DNA from 2 places in the Exiguobacterium sp. 9-2 genome. Region 2 is predicted to be linked to the other one. Evidence: predicted binding sites of a transcription regulator. Region 2 holds the regulator's gene; the other holds the start of a gene.
The links. The regulator Rex, encoded in region 2, represses fermentation and respiration genes when NADH is low (regulators of the CRP and FNR family bind a similar motif). The targets are predictions, from matches to a motif close to TTGTGAAATATTTCACAA.
Positions count from the first base shown of each region.

Region 1: VJ374_RS02945 (formate/nitrite transporter family protein) is a predicted target of Rex. The motif match lies at 4,238-4,255, and genes of this name have one in related genera.

Region 1 is NZ_CP142850.1:561,514-569,857, reverse strand. It holds gene VJ374_RS02965 (GNAT family N-acetyltransferase) at 1-388, opposite strand, end outside; gene murB (UDP-N-acetylmuramate dehydrogenase) at 634-1,548, shown strand; gene VJ374_RS02955 (aminopeptidase) at 1,604-2,827, opposite strand; gene VJ374_RS02950 (YkvA family protein) at 2,926-3,345, shown strand; gene VJ374_RS02945 (formate/nitrite transporter family protein) at 3,381-4,217, opposite strand; gene VJ374_RS02940 (hypothetical protein) at 4,401-5,003, opposite strand; gene VJ374_RS02935 (YitT family protein) at 5,140-6,006, shown strand; gene VJ374_RS02930 (CHASE3 domain-containing protein) at 6,208-6,846, shown strand; gene VJ374_RS02925 (ArsR/SmtB family transcription factor) at 6,891-7,259, opposite strand; gene VJ374_RS02920 (hypothetical protein) at 7,318-7,605, opposite strand; gene thiE (thiamine phosphate synthase) at 7,773-8,344, opposite strand, start outside.
Region 2 is NZ_CP142850.1:2,819,416-2,827,759, forward strand. It holds tRNA gene VJ374_RS14675 (tRNA-Ala) at 168-243, opposite strand; gene tatC (twin-arginine translocase subunit TatC) at 348-1,127, opposite strand; gene VJ374_RS14685 (twin-arginine translocase TatA/TatE family subunit) at 1,135-1,332, opposite strand; gene VJ374_RS14690 (redox-sensing transcriptional repressor Rex) at 1,332-1,991, opposite strand; gene VJ374_RS14695 (ATP-binding cassette domain-containing protein) at 2,159-4,060, shown strand; gene VJ374_RS14700 (hypothetical protein) at 4,042-4,482, shown strand; gene VJ374_RS14705 (flavin reductase family protein) at 4,613-5,206, opposite strand; gene VJ374_RS14710 (DoxX family protein) at 5,226-5,624, opposite strand; gene VJ374_RS14715 (winged helix-turn-helix transcriptional regulator) at 5,808-6,128, shown strand; gene VJ374_RS14720 (flavodoxin) at 6,235-6,690, shown strand; gene VJ374_RS14725 (haloacid dehalogenase type II) at 6,748-7,419, shown strand; gene VJ374_RS14730 (hypothetical protein) at 7,466-8,035, opposite strand; gene tsaD (tRNA (adenosine(37)-N6)-threonylcarbamoyltransferase complex transferase subunit TsaD) at 8,064-8,344, opposite strand, start outside.

The DNA.
Region 1 (8,344 bases), 810 kb from region 2:
GAATGATCGAGATGATTCGATCATGCCCTCGATTAAACGCTTCCATCATTAGTCGTTTCGCTGCTTCACGACCATAACCGACTTTCCAGTGCTTCGGTTCGAGCCAATAACCGACTTCTAATTCTTCTTTTCCATCCACTTCCTGCATCAATAATCCAGCGAAACCGATTGGTTCATTCGTTTCTTTTTTGAATAACAGCAAAAAACCAGTTTGTCGTTCATCCGAGTATCGTTCCAATTGTCGATCGAACCATTCTCGTGCCTCATCTTCACTCAGAGCAACGCCACCATTGATATAGCGCATGACTTGCTCATTTTGAACAAGTGACTTGTAAAAGCTGAAATCCGCTTCTTCGAATGGTCGCATCCATAATCGTTCACTTTCCATCCTCATCGCCTCCTTCTATATGTTTCTTTTCCCGAGTTCTTTTCCCTTCATTCCTCTTCCCTATTATTCTACCTGTGCGATGTTTTTCATTACTAATCGATGACATTCACTCCCTAGTGCTTGCAATTCCCGGCATAAGTCGGTATTTTGGGAACAGTATGTTGAACAACGACTGCACAATTAATGTTAAAATATATTTTGAGCGCATAAGCGCTGGATAGGAATTTATGAAAAGGACTGAGACCATGATGACTGAACAAGTAATGACAGGGCTATATGAAGGCATTTCAAAAGAATCTGTACTGATCAATGAACCTTTAAAATATCATACGTATACAAAAATGGGAGGAATCGCTGATCTCTTCATCATCCCAACGTCTTATGAAGAAACGGCTTTTGTCGTAAGATATGCTTACGAACGAGGCATCCCTTTGACATTGCTCGGGAACGGATCGAATCTCGTCGTACGTGATGGCGGTATTCGCGGTATCGTTCTTTCGTTTGAAAAGTTAACCGACATTTCGGTCGAAGGACATGAACTCGTCGCTCAAAGTGGCGCAGCAATCATCGAGGCGTCTCGTGTTGCGTATGCGCATCAACTGAGTGGTCTTGAATTCGCTTGCGGGATTCCGGGAACGATTGGTGGCGCGTTGATCATGAATGCAGGCGCCTACGGTGGAGAAGTCAAAGATTGCCTTCATAGCGCCACTGTTTTGACACGACAAGGGGATCTGTTGAACATTTCGCATGATGAACTCGAACTGGGATACCGGACGAGTTGTTTCTCAAAGAAAGAATACATCATTCTCGAAGGACGATTTGCTTTGACGGAGGGTGATCCAGCATTGATCAAGGAAGTCATGGATGATCTAACGCATAAACGAGAAACAAAGCAGCCTCTCGAATATCCTTCTTGTGGTAGTGTCTTCAAACGTCCAGAAGGCTATTTTGCGGGTAAATTGATTCAAGATAGTGAACTCCAAGGAACACGCATCGGTGGTGCTGAAGTATCAAAGAAACACGCCGGTTTTATCGTCAACGTCGAAAACGCATCAGCATCTGACTACATTGCACTCATTCGCCATGTACAAGAAACCGTCCAAGAAAAATTCGGTATTTTACTTGAGACAGAAGTAAAAATCATTGGGGAAGAAGCATGATAATAATCTAATTAGAAAAGGTGAGCCCAGTATTCGGACTCACCTTTTTATTCGTTTAGATCGACCAGTTTCCGTCACGCATGACTGATTCACGCGTCCCGTCCGCAAGTTCTCCCTCAATTGATAGATCCGCGGATCCAATCATGAAGTCGACATGCGTCATCGAGTCGTTCGCACCTTGTGCTTCTAGTTCTTCCGCTGAAAGACTGGGACCATTTTCAAGACACGTCGAGTACGCACGACCAATTGCTAAGTGGCACGAAGCATTCTCATCAAACAACGTATTGTAGAATAAAATACCTGAATCAGAAATCGGAGAACGATGTGGTACGAGCGCGACTTCTCCGAGATACCGGGCACCTTCATCGAGGGAAATTAAATCATCCAATGCTTCTTGCCCCTGTTTCGCTTCCGCTTTGATGATTTTTCCGTCCTCGAACCAAAGAGTAAATTCATCAATCAAGTTACCACTGTAGCTGAGTGGTTTCGTACTCGAGACATGACCGTTAACACCTGTCTTCTTCGGTAATGTGAACACTTCTTCAGTCGGCAGATTCGCGATAAAATCAACACCATCTGCATTCGGACCACCGCCACCTAACCAAACGTGACGTTCTGGTAATTCAATTGATAACTCTGTTCCTGGCGCTTTATAATGCAATGTTTTGTATTTCTTCTCTGTCAGGAATTTCGCTTTTGAACGCAGATTATGATCATGATCCGCCCATGCAGCAACCGGATCCGCTTGATCAGCACGTGTTGCCTTCAAAATAGCTGCCCACAGTTTCTCAATCGGTTCCTCTGCATCAGGGAATACTTTCTTCGCCCAGCTTTCAGAAGGTGCTGCTACGACACACCAGCTGACATTGTCACTCATGACGAACTTTCGCCAATTGGCGAGAGCAATACCAGCTGCTTTATTCGCACGCGCGATTCGACTTGAATCAACACCATTTAATAAATCTGGATCTTCGCTGACGACCGATAAGAATGCTGTTTTTTCTTCTGCAAGCTGATCGTAACGTGCTTTTAACCAATCCGGAAATGTATCAAACGAGTCTTCTGGTGCATCAAAATAACGGATTTTCGTCATCTCATCATCTGACCATTGTACATATACTTGCGTAGCACCTACTTCATATGCTACACGTGTGATTTCGCGAACAAGTGGTAAATTCTCGATTCCCGCTCGCACCTCAAGTTGTTGTCCTGGCTGTAGATTGATCCCGGTACGCACTGCTAAAGACGCGTACTGTTGTAATTCTGCTTGTGTCGGCATTATGTAATCCCCTTTCTTGTATCTTTATTTTCACGAAATAGTTGCAATTTTGCAAGAAATAAGGCGAAACTAGAAAGAGAAGAGAAGGAGGCATCATCATGGAATTCACACCCGGAGATTTTAAATCAGCTTATACGTATTTTCACCGACAGGCACTCGATCTCGTCGGTGATGAAAAAGCACAACAAGAATTGTTGATTCGAGCAGAAATTGGACTCGCACATCTGACACAGGATATCGCGTCTACGGAAAGTTCTGATATCGAACGCGAGGCAGAACTCGTCCTTTATTTCCAATTAAAACAACTACTCGAAATGCTTCGTGCCCTCTATCAGAAAAAATTCGAGATGCATGCAGAGCAAGAACAATTATTGCTAACGGCAGTTCTGTACTTTACGTCTCCTGTTGACGCCTTACCGGACGATAACGTCCTCGGACTCTTTGATGACGCACAAATCGTCGAGACGATTTACGAAGAACTCGCCGCAGATGTTGATCGCTTTCAACATATGGAATGAATAAAAAAGCAGCTGTCGCGACAGCTGCTTTTTCATTATGCATTTTGTTTAGAAGCGATATGAACCGGTGCCGTAGATTGACGTGATTCATCTATTTCTAGTTTTTCTTTATTCAACCACGTATAAATCATTCCCATGAAGACTGCTCCACCGATGATATTCCCAGCTAAAGCCGGTAACAGATTGTGCATGGCTCCTGCAAACGTAATCGTATCCGGATGTGGTACGATTAATGCGATAGAGAACAATGCCATATTTGCGATGACATGATCAAATCCTGATGCGAAGAAGACTGCGACAAGTACCATCATCATCATGATCTGCGCTAACTCATTCTTCATGTTCTTCGGAATGAAGATCGCTAAACAGACCATCCAGTTACAGAAGATCGCCCGAGTAAAGATTTCCCACGTCGAATGATGAATTTTTGTTTCCGATACAGCAAACAGCCAATTGTTCATTCCAAGTTCTTGTAAGATGCCTGTTTGAGAGAAGAGGAATGCGAATGCTAATCCTCCAAGCCCATTTCCGATCAGACAAACCAGCCAGACCTTCATCGTATCCATATTCGTTGTATAGCCGCGCATCGTTGCCGTCGTGAAATACATCGTATTCCCTGTAAACAGTTCTGCACCGCCATAGACGATCAAGACGAGTGCCACTCCGAACGTCAATCCACCGACAAGTGTTGCGACAGGTGATTCTGCCATATACAGCCCGTTAATTGCTTTTAAGGTAAAAATGATTGCAAATCCAATGAATATCCCCGCTAACATGGCACGAACTAAGTATTCGAGAGGACGCAGTTGTAGCATACGCGTCGACTTGATTGCTTTATTCCGTAATCCTTCTAATGCTTCTACCTCGTTCATTGTAGAAACCTCTCTTTCTTTTGTTCAACACTTCACAATGTTTGTTCATTTATTATGATACTTCCATCTTAAGAGATGTTCAAGTCTTGAATAGACCTGTTTTATCGTTTTCATAAAAGAACGAGATGTAAACGATATCATTGTGTCGAGATTGTGAAAAATGCCTTTTCTTGCTTTATACAATTAATTAGTTTGAATCGAAAATCCTGATGCGAAATGCTCGAAAAAGGTTTGTCGTCTGGAGGCATCAAGCACATATCCATCGATGACGACACGATTAAAACGTCCAGACGATGACGTAGCGCGTTCGATGTCAGATGGTGTATAGATGTCGAACGCGCTACGATCTATCTTAAAATCAGCTTTCGAATAGGGATCGGTATAGTGAATTTCAAGATTGGTCAAGTCAGGAATCGTCGAAAATAAAACAAGCGTATGATGCATAAGTACTTTTGATAAGCGAGCGTTCAAGAAATCCTGATTCATTTGTAATGTACCAGTATCGGTCCCGATCCAAGCACGCCGTTCTTTGCCTGTGACGTCATAAGCGAGCCGTAACGACTCTCCTTCGACATCTACCTGTTTTAATTCTGATGAAAACGGGAGTTGTTCAGCTAATTGGCGAACAGCTACCGTATTCATTATGGAAGCACCGACTTGTCTTGCTACGAGATCACCATCATGCCAAATAGATCGTTGGTTTTCTTCGTCTGGTTGTTGAAAAAGACGAATCCCCACCAATACGCCTAAACAAATACAGCCTATAATCAAGAATGTTTTCTTCATTTTCATCACCTTCCTAAAAAAACTTACCCTTTTTCATCTTTTTTCATAAGAAGGGTTGAAATTTTATGCATATGGGCGTACTCTTGCAGGCAGATACTCACAGAAGGAGGAGCATGAGGTCACTCATCATAATGCCATGACTACAACACACCCACAGAAAAAGAGAGTTGAAAAAATCAGTTTTTTAATCATAGGTACGTTGCTGTATTCCTTGTACATCAGCTTACTACTATCTCCAAATGATATCGGATCAGGTGGTATCATGGGGATCACGCTTGTCATTCAAGAGCTTTTCCACACCCCAATCGGATTAACCCAATTGCTCTTAAACATTCCCCTCTTCCTTTTAGGTTTCCGTTTCTTACGAAAGCGATTCATGTTCTTATCTGGCATCATTGTCGTTGCCTCTTCTTTTTTAATCGACTGGATTCCGACTCAGATCGTTCCCGAGTCGTTGAATGATCCGCTTGTTGCCTCCATCTTTGCCGGTCTAGTCTCTGGTCTTGCGATGGCATTGATTTTCTTTGGTGGCGCATCGACTGGTGGACTCGATATTCTTGGAAAGTTTTTCTTTGCTCGTTTTCATAATTGGCCACTTCCTCGCATATTTCTGATGCAAGATCTTGTCATCTATATCTTGGTATGGTGGGTCTTCGATTTGAAACACGTTATGTATGCTCTTATCATGAGCTTCGTTCGCGCCAAAGCTCTTCAAACGGTTTACAGTTTTTATTCCGCTTCTAAGCAATGTATCATTATTTGCGAAAAGGCGGATGAAATAAATGAAGTCATCACAAAAGAACTTGGTCGCGGTGTGACGATCCTTGATGCACGGGGAGGATACTCCAACCGAACGAAGAAAATGGTCTATGTCGTCGTTCAAAATAATGAAATCGTCCGTTTGCAAGAAATTGTTTCTTCTGTCGAACCTAACGCGTTCGTTACGTTCTCAGAAATCCATACTGTTTTTGGAAATTATAAGGAACATTCGTATTCGTTTTAAACTCAAGCGCAGCCTAGCTGTGCTTTTTCTATTTCGTTTACTTTAAAACAGCTTCTCGTATTGCACCAGCTTTCCTGCTTTTTTATTAGGAATACTGATTTTTTTACTTTCTTCTCCCTATTCAAAAAATGGACAGGCTTCACTTTTTTTGCGATAGTAGTTAAGCTTATGACATGTCTATTTATTTAAAGGAATGATTGCATGCACTCACTTTGGCGTCAGCGTATTCTGCTGATCCTTTTGATCAGTTTATTCGCTTCTATCCCAATCATTTACGCCCTATCCGGTTATCGGACGATTGCAACGATAACAGAGCAAATGAAGGATCATGACATACCGTTAATCAATCAAGTGGACCAGTTGGTTGAACATAACCGAGATCGTGCCAATGCGGTGCGTGGTCTTTTATTGTATGAAGATAGTCGTTATCTCGAACAGTATTACTTTTCTACTTCTAAAATTCATGATTTACGAAACAGTCTAAATCAATCGTCGACCACGCCAGGAGCAATCAAGGATTTACTACGTCGCAATAATGTCTGGGAGTCCGAGATTGAACGAGTATTCGTCGTCTATGAGCGTCAGAGTCCAACGGCAGCAAAGCGCCTTGCCAAACAAACGACGCAAACGACACAAACGATTCTCGAGGACTTATCTCGTGTGAAAGATGATTTGTATAAGACACTTCAAGCAAAATTACAACAATCAGATACTTTAGTCGCTACATATAAATGGATGTGTCTCAGTCTCTCTATTCTGTCCTTTTTATTAATTAGTGCGACAATCTTTTTTTCCCACCGGTTCGCACCTAACAAGTCAGACGAATCGTCCTTAGAGTAAACGAAAAGCGCAGCCAAAGCTGCGCTTTTCGTTTACTCTAAAAATTATTCAGATACTGCTTTTCCCTCTTGTACATGCTCCATCGCCATATGAACAAGCGACGACACATGATGGTCATCTAAAGAATAATACACGACTTTTCCATCTTTACGAAACTTGACGAGCCCTTGTTTCAACAGGGAGCGAAGATGATGAGATGCTGTCGCAATCGAGCAGTCGACAGAAGCAGAGACGTCACAAACGCACAATTCCTCTTCGATCGTCAACGCATAAACGATTCGTAGTCGTGTCGCATCTGAAAGGATCTTAAATAATTTTCCGATTTCAAGCGTCGGAATCGTATCAACGACTTGTCCAATCTCAGACGCACGCTGTTCATCAATAGCAATCGTTTCACAACGGGGAATGTCCATGTCCGTCACCTCGTTTCTATTTCTATATTGCACCATGAGAAACAGGACATTTGCAAGTTCAGCGCATCCGCCTACGAATGAGCCAAAATACAAACCATCCCCCTACGTAATCACCGATATCCCAAACGATTCGATTTTGATCGACCGCACGTACACCGATATCGATGATCTTCGTACTCTCCAATCGATTCCTATAACGCTTACGTAATCGAGCAGGAATCGGGAGACGAAGCAGTATTCGATAATAGATGTCTAAGTGGGTGTGTCCCCAAATTTCTGTAGCGATCGAACTTGTCTTGATATACAACGGACGTTTGTAGCGTCTTTCATACTTTTCCTTCAGCAAGAGAGCCATTTCATAAGATACACGATTAGGACGCGGAAATAAAATTTTCCCCAAATGGTAGATCCCCCGATTATCCACGCGAATGATTTGTGGTTCCAATCGATACCGGATCCAATAGCCCCGAAAACGGATCATCTGCCATTTCAATACAATCACCTCTGAACGGATTATACCCTGTTCTGAAGAGATTGATGCCATTCCCATACAGCATCTGTCATATGTTGTGCAGCACGTCGTCGATCTTCTTTAGCAAAAATTTCCGAGATGACCGCATATCCTTCTAATGGGATAGGAAGAGAAGCGACATTCGTTGCCGTAATTCCACCAATGCCGATTAAAGGTAAGCGCACGGCTTCGCGAATCGCTTGAAGCATCGTGTGTGACATCGAGTCGGCGTCTGCTTTCGATGACGTCGCAAATAGAGAACCTACACCTAAATAAGATGCTCCATCTCGTTCTGCTTCAATCGCTTGCGCGACGGTTGCTACCGATACGCCGATCACAGTGTTCGGTAAGAGACGTCGCGCTGCGGTTAGAGGAATATCTTCTTGTCCGATATGCAAACCAGCTCCGACAAGTAACGCAATATCAATTCGGTCATTGATAATCAAAGGAACATCATGACGATCCGTCAATCTCTTTAACCGGACTGCCTGTTCGAAGAATTCCTTTCCCTGCGCTGTTTTTTCCCGTAATTGTATAATCGTTGCACCACCTAAAATCGCTTCTTCAACGACCG
Region 2 (8,344 bases):
AAAGAAAATTCTGTATTTTTAGTTTAATGAAGTTAATGGAAATAAACAATTTATATTTGTCTATTTTTTTAATTTATTTCTTTTTGGTGACATTTTATATTTGGAAGGAATTTAACTGGGAACATAAAAAAACTCCTCGAGCACTCGAGGAGTTGAACGTATGCACTTGGTGGAGACTATCGGGATCGAACCGACGACCTTTTGGCTGCCAGCCAAACGCTCTCCCAGCTGAGCTAAGCCCCCATGAATTATCTTTAGTATACGCATCGCTAACTGCTTTATCAATATAAACATAACGCTTTCATAAAAAAGAATTCCTCCCGAAATTGCTGGAAGGAATTCACGATTCATTTATTCAATTCACGCATCAAATCCGCCTGTCGTTCAAGCTCTGCCTGTTGCTCGAGGATCAAGACCTTTTTATACGTCCGCGCAGAAATCAAGATACTGATTTCATAGAGAACGAACAACGGCACTGAGATCATCAAGTGTGACGTCACGTCCGGCGGTGCGATCAATGCCGCAATGACGAACAGCGCGAAATACGCATATTTCCGATTCTTTCGCATGAAATATGGCGTCACAAGACCAAGACGTGTCAGGAACATCGTCACGACCGGCAATTGGAAGAGAAGACCAAACGGCATCGTCAACCGGATCAAGAAACTGAAGTAGTTTTCGACCCCGATGACTTGCTCGATCCCCAATTCTTTCCCGAGATTCGTTGAGACTTCGAGCAAGAAAGGAAGCAACCAGAAATACGAGAAGGCTACACCAGCCAAAAATAGAAAGAAGATGACTGGAATATATGTCAGTGTTGCTTTTTGTTCCTTTTCATAAAGCCCTGGTCGGACGAATGCCCACAGTTGATACATCCAGAACGGTGACGCTAAAATCAGCGCGATGATGAACGCAAGATTCAAATACAACATTAAAGGATCGGCGACGTTGAAGGCATTTAATCCGATACCGAGCTCTTTTAAGTCCGCTTGCAGAAAACGGACGAGCGGTCGGACGAGCGGAAATGCGACAGCGAACAGGACGACGACGATGAGGAGCGACCAGACAATCCGCTTACGCAGTTCGTCTAGGTGCGACGTCATGCTTTGTTCTTGATCAACCGTCATGATTCAATCACTTCTCTTTCGGTTCGTCCTTTTTATCGTCGTCCATGATGCCGTTCGTGGCATTCTTGAACTCTTTCAATGTTTGACCGGCAGCACGACCGAATTCCGGTAACTTCTTCGGTCCGAAGATGATCAACGCGACGACAGCAATTAATCCGATACTCGCAGGTCCGATACCTAACGTGAGCGGGATAAGGTTTTCCATTATGATTTCACTCCTTCAGCTGATTGCGAATAATGCTTCATGAAATAAACTAACGACTGCAACTCGATCGATAAATCGATGTGATGAACCCGAACGCTCGCTGGCACGTTCAACCGTGCAGGCGTGAAGTTCAGAATGCCTGTCACACCATACTCGACTAACTCATCCGCTACTGACTGTGCGAACTGGGATGGAACCGTCAAGATGGCGACATCGACCTGATTCGCTTCGATTTGTTCTTTCATGTCCGAAACATGATAGATTGGAACGTCATGCGTCGTTGTTCCGACCTTCTCTTCGTCCGCATCAAACGCAACGACTATCCGAGTACTATTATTCTTTAAAAAGTTATAATTTGCAAACGCTGTTCCGAGATGACCGACCCCGATCAAGGCAACATTCGTCACCTCATCTTGATTCAAGGTTTTCCGGAAAAACGTTAAGAGATGTTGAACGTTATATCCATACCCCTTCTTCCCTAGTGCCCCAAAGTAGGAAAAGTCGCGACGAATCGTTGCTGAATCAACCTTCACCGCCTCGCTTAACTCAGCAGAAGAGACGCGGAGCTTACCTGAATTGTATAAACTTTGGATGAAACGATAATATAGCGGCAACCGTTTTGCTGTCGCTTGTGGAATTTTTGTGTCTGGTCCATTCATCCTGCAGTTCCCCCTTCGGCCACATCCATCGTGGCACCCAAATCTTTGCAAAAAGCTTTCTACTCTCCTTGATTGTAAACCACTTCACATAGAGTCACAAATAATATATTCCGCAGGACCTCGCGCTTTTGTTCGTGATAGACTAAAGGGTGGAAGGATGGATGGAAATGATACTCTTACAAGTCAACCAACTCTCGAAATCATTCGGCGTCGAGCCGATTTTAGAAAATATCAAACTAGAAGTACAGGAGCGCGATCGGATTGCGCTCGTCGGACGAAACGGTGCCGGTAAATCGACCTTGCTCAAAATCATTGCTGGCGAACTCAGTCATGACTCGGGTGACATCATGAAAGGTAAAGATGTCAAAATCGGTTATCTCGCGCAGGACAGTGGTCTCGAATCGAACGAGACGATCTGGAACGAGATGCTGACCGTCTTTGAACATCTGCAAGAACAAGAACGAACACTGCGCCGGATGGAAATCGAAATGGGCATGGAGCATATCTTGAACGACCCGGTCGCGTACGATCGTCTCTTGAAGACGTATGATCAAGCGCAACACGACTTCTCAGAAGCCGGTGGTTATCAGTTCGAAGCGAATATCCGCTCCGTCCTGCACGGCATGCGCTTTTATCCGGATGATTACTCGCGCCGGATTCAGACATTGTCCGGGGGTCAACGGACACGGCTCGCCTTAGCGAAGATGCTCTTACAAGCACCAGAACTTCTCATTCTCGATGAGCCGACCAACCACCTTGACATCGATACGCTCGCTTGGCTTGAAAGCTACCTCGGTGGTTATCGTGGTGCCGTCCTGATCGTCTCGCACGACCGGTACTTCCTCGACCAAGTCGTCAATGTCGTCTATGAATTGTCGCGCAATGTCTGTCGTAAGTTCACGGGGAACTATACGAAGTACTTGGAACAAAAAGCAGCCTTATACGACCAGGAAATGAAGCAGTTCGAACAGCAGCAAGAAGAAATCGCAAAGATGCAGGACTTCATTCAACGAAACATCGCTCGGGCGACGACGACAAAGCGTGCTCAAAGCGTTCGAAAACGGCTCGAGAAGGTCGACCGGCTCGATCGACCAGATGGAGATGAACGCAGTACGGTCCTCTCCTTCCCAATCGAAAAACAGAGCGGGAATGACGTTCTTCAAGTCAATCAATTGGCAATCGGTTACGAAGAAGCTGTCTCAAAAGACATCACGTTCCGCTTGCAACGCGGCGAATCACTGGCACTCGTCGGACCGAACGGAATCGGGAAGTCGACGCTCTTAAAAGTCCTCGTCGGTCGTTTACGTCCTCTCTTCGGTGATTTCCGTTTCGGAACTGGCGTCTCGATCGGGTATTACGATCAAGAGCAAGCGGAACTCAATGACCGGAACCGTGTCATCGATGAGATTTGGAACGAATGGCCACTGATGCGCGAACAAGAAGTCCGTTCTGTGCTCGGACAATTCCTGTTCAGCGGCGACGATGTCTTCAAAATCGTTCATGAATTGTCTGGTGGCGAACGCGGACGTCTCGCGCTCGCAAAACTGAAACTCCGGAAGACTAACGTCCTCATCCTTGACGAGCCAACGAACCACTTGGATCTTGATTCGAAGATGGTCCTTGAGAACGCTCTCGTCGACTATGAAGGTACGCTACTCTTCGTCTCCCATGACCGCTACTTCATCGATCGGATCGCGACACGCGTCATCGAGATGAGTGAAGCTGGTGTGACAGAATACCTCGGCGATTATTCGTACTACACAGAGAAGAAGGCCGAACAAGAAGAAATCGCTCGCCTTGAAGCCGAAGAGGCAAAAGCGGCAAAAGTCACGGCATCGAAGACGATCGACAAAGAAGCACAGAAAGAAGAAAAAAAACGCCGTCAGCAAATCGAACAACTCGAACAAGATATTGAACGGCTCGAACAGCGTTCAGCGGAAATCGAACAGTTGCTTTGCGAACCGGAAGTCTTTAATGATATTCCAAAAGCGACAGCGTTATCTGCGGAACGGGACCAGATCGATGTCGATCTACTCGAATTGATGGAACGATGGGAGAACCAACACTGATGCGGACGAAAAGCTTTTTCATTAACTTGATTCAAGGACTGCTATCCGGCATCCTTTATTTCGTACCGATGTATGCGGACTACGTGTCGACCTTCATCCGGCCGGATGCTTTTAATGCCGCGCTTCCTTTGTTTCTCCTGATTTCTTGTATGATTGGTCTCGTCATCCAGACATGGAGCGGTCTTTTCGTCAGTTTACTCTCGGGATTATGCTGTACGCTCCTGACGACACAGCTATTCGTCGAACTCACTGACCCGTTGATCCTATCGTATTACGGTAGTGTCTCACCGCTCACCGCTTTCTTGATCAGCTGTGTCGGCATTTGGGCACTCGCAATCGTCTTTTATTTGCTCGATGGCTATCAGTACAGTAAACGTCATGGTCTTGAAGCCTCTTCAAACGAAATCGATTCGCAACCTTGAAGTCCGATCGATGAATCAGATGAACGACATGAGAAAAAGGAGTGGAGATTCCGGTAGCTAGACCGGTATCTCCACTCCTTTTGTTTGAATCAAAACGAATCGTACGATGAATCGAGCATTCACACTACTATCATTTTGTCGGTCGGGCAATCGTAAACGTCTTCCCGATCGTCGCATAATCATTCCCTGCTAAACGAGCGACAGCCTTCAATCCTGCTGCGTCAATCCGGAACGACTCGACGAGTTCATCCGCGAGGTGATAGCGCAGTACTTCCCCGATCAACAGATCGGCACCTTCTAGCTCGACGTGTTGCGTTAAGCGCATCTCGAACCGGATTTTCGCTTCCGCGATTCCGGGCACGTCGATTGCATCGCTATCGACGAGCGTTAAATCCGTCCGTTCGAGTTCACTTTCACCGTAAGCGAGTGGCGCAGCCGTCTCATTGACTGCGTCGACGATTTCTTCGCTGACGATATGGATGACATAGCTTTGTTTTGCTAGGATATTACGTGCCGTATCCTTTTGTCCCTGATCCGTCCGTTGTACGGCAATCACCAGTTGTGGCGGACTACTTGATGCGACCGTAAAGAAGGAAAAGGGGGCGGCGTTGACCGTCCCGTCTTCCCCTAGCGTCGTCACGAAGGCAATCGGACGCGGAATGATGCTTCCGATCAGTAATTTATAATTGTCTTTTGCGCTAAGCGTTGATGCCTCGAACTTCATGAATGACCCACCTTTTTCCTCACCCGATGAGTGCAGCGAGTGAATAGTCTCCAGCACCGATCATCGCCACTCCAAGGGCGATGACGATCAATGCCATGTTGTATTCGTACCCGTTCTGCGTCACCCAGTAACCATTCGCACCGTGTACTTTAACGATCGCGACAAGCATCGAACCGATGATGAGGATTGCAGCGATCCAGAGGAATACACCGCCTGCAAACAATAATCCACCGATTAATTCAGCAAGACCCGCTGTAATTGCGAGTGCTTTCCCTGGCTTCATGCCGATTGATTCGAACCAACCGCCTGTTCCAGCGATGCCGTGTCCACCAAACCAACCAAATAATTTTTGTGTACCGTGTGCAGCAAATGTTAAACCGATGATTAAACGAATGATTAAAAGTCCTGTATCCATCATTTCTCTCTTCTCCTTTTACCTAATGTTTTTAAGTTACTTTAAGTAACTCGATAAACAGACTATATCTTATCACTTACTAAAAGTAAATAGATTTGTTTTAGTTCTTTTTGTTACATTAAGTAAAATGATTCGATTTTTTTAGCAGAAGCGGGTATACTACAACTATAGAAAGGATGAGTGCTGATGGAAGAAGTCGCAATCCAACCGGCTCTTTGTCCCAAAGTCGAACATGCCTTTGAAATCTTAGGTAAGAAATGGACAGGTCTGATTTTACGTCACTTGTTGACGAAGACATGTCGTTTCAATGAGATTCAAGATGCCATCCCCGAATTATCAGGTCGTATGCTCACGGAACGTATGAAGGAGCTCGAAGCGGAAGGCATCGTCATCCGGACTGTCATTCCCGATCGTCCGATTAAGATTCAATACAGTTTGACCGACAAAGGGCGTCAACTCGAACCGGTCATTCGTTCCATTGAGGAATGGGCCGAACTACAAGACTAATGTATGAAAAAGCATCTTCTTCGGAAGGTGTTTTTTTATATGATCTTTTGACATTGATAATCATTATCAATTAAAGTAAGGAAGTACAGCGAAAGGAGGAACATGCATGCAGATTGCAATTGGATTCGTCAGCATGTCCGGTAATACGGAAGATATCGTCTCGATCATTCAACGTGAGCTCGAGCAACACGATGTCAACGTGACGATTACAGAACTGGATCAATTCGTCGGGGAGGATCTATCACGTTTTGATGGTCTATTACTCGGCTCATATACATGGGGAGACGGTGATTTACCGTATGAAGCAGAAGATTTCGTCGAGGAGCTACGGGAACAATTTTTAGACGGGATGCCGGCTGCTGCTTTTGGCTCGGGTGATCTTGATTATCCGAAGTACTGCGCAGCCGTTGATTTGATTGAAGACGCATTAAAAGAAGCTGGGGCGACCATCGTCACGGATGGCTTGAAGATTGAGTTTGATCCGAACACACCGGAGAAACAAGCCGCTTGTCGCGCGTTCGCACAGACGTTTCATCGCTTTTTGCAGCAGGTGCATTCATAAGTATCGTTTGAATCCGTCATGTAAGGGAATTCTTAAAACAGACTCTATGAAAGTGAGATGAATGTTTTTATGACGATTCAAGCACTCGTCTTTGACGTCTACGGTACATTATTCGATGTCCATTCCGTCAAAGAGCAAGCAGAGGAGCTGTATCCGGGACACGGAGAAGCGATCAGTAAACGCTGGCGAGAGAAACAACTGGAGTACTCCTTCTTGCGACAATTGAACGGACAATATGTGCCGTTCAGCCAAGTGACACAAGATGCCCTCCGTTATACGTTACTCGAACTGAAGCTCCATGTGACCGAGGAACAAATCACGACTTTAATGGAGACGTACCTGACACTTGATGTGTACCCAGAAGTTAGCTCTGTTCTCGAGACGATGGCGCATAAGCGTTTGGTCGTCTTCTCGAATGGTTCCCATGATATGCTCGATCCGTTGATCGAACAGTCAGGTTTAGCCGATCGGTTCGAACACCTCGTCAGTGTTGATGACATCAAACACTATAAACCAGCACCTGCTTCTTATATGCATGCGTTGAACACACTCGGTTTAAAACGCGAGGAGATCCTCTTCATGTCCTCAAACGGTTGGGACATCACCGGGGCAAAGAGTTTCGGCTTCAAAACGGCATGGATCAATCGAAACGGACTTCCGGTCGAAGAATTAAATCTTGATCCGGATCGCATCTATGATGACTTGACCGGTATCACTGAATGGCAATGAACGAACAACAGCGGACTCCTTTTTAGGAATCCGCTGTTTTAATGGATTAGTAATTGGAAAGACGTGAGTAGCCCTTCTTGAATAGATCGAGTTTCAGCCCGCCCTCTTTTTCGATGAAGAAGAGGTATTCGTTTTGATCCGTATCTTTATAAAAGACCTTAAATAACGTCACAGTCCGTTTTTTATTGTTTTCAACAGCTGTCACCTCGTGCTTCGAGATCACTTCTGCTTGGACTTGTTCCGCATCCATCTTTTGAATCATCGGTTCGAATGACTTCTTCTCTTGGTTCGTCACTGGTGTTCCGGGAGCAATCATGAAATAATCATCACTCGCCTTGTTCGTTAAACCGTACTTCCGATCGACGATGACGACGTTACTGAGTTTCCCATTGATTGTCTGATCAAAAGCGTACAACTTTTGAATCCGGGTTTTTTCCCCTTCTGCTCGTCCGATTTCGTAAAGTGGACGTTGTTTCGTGTTCGTCTCGACCGCTTTCTTATCAGGTACGAGTTCTTCCTTATAGGCGACTTGGTATGCGTTGACGATTTCTCGGACCTGAAGTCCGATCGCGACGATGACCAGTACCGCTAACAATGCGATGATGACTTTTTTCATTCCATTTCCCCCAAGTTGTTCGGATTCCTTACTTTAAATCTAGCCCAGGTTCTGCATTCATGGCAAGTGTCGAATAGCGTAACGCGCGATATGGATGAATCGCAGCCGCTCCGATCATCGCCGCATTGTCTCCACACAAGTGCATCGGCGGAATGACGAGATCGATTCCTTCCTTCGCACACGCTGCTTCGAGACCGTTACGTAATCCTTTGTTGGCGGCGACACCACCAGCAAGCAGCAGTTGGCGTCCCCCTTTATCCTTCACGGCACGGATCGCCTTCGTCACGAGGACTTCGACGACGCTCGCTT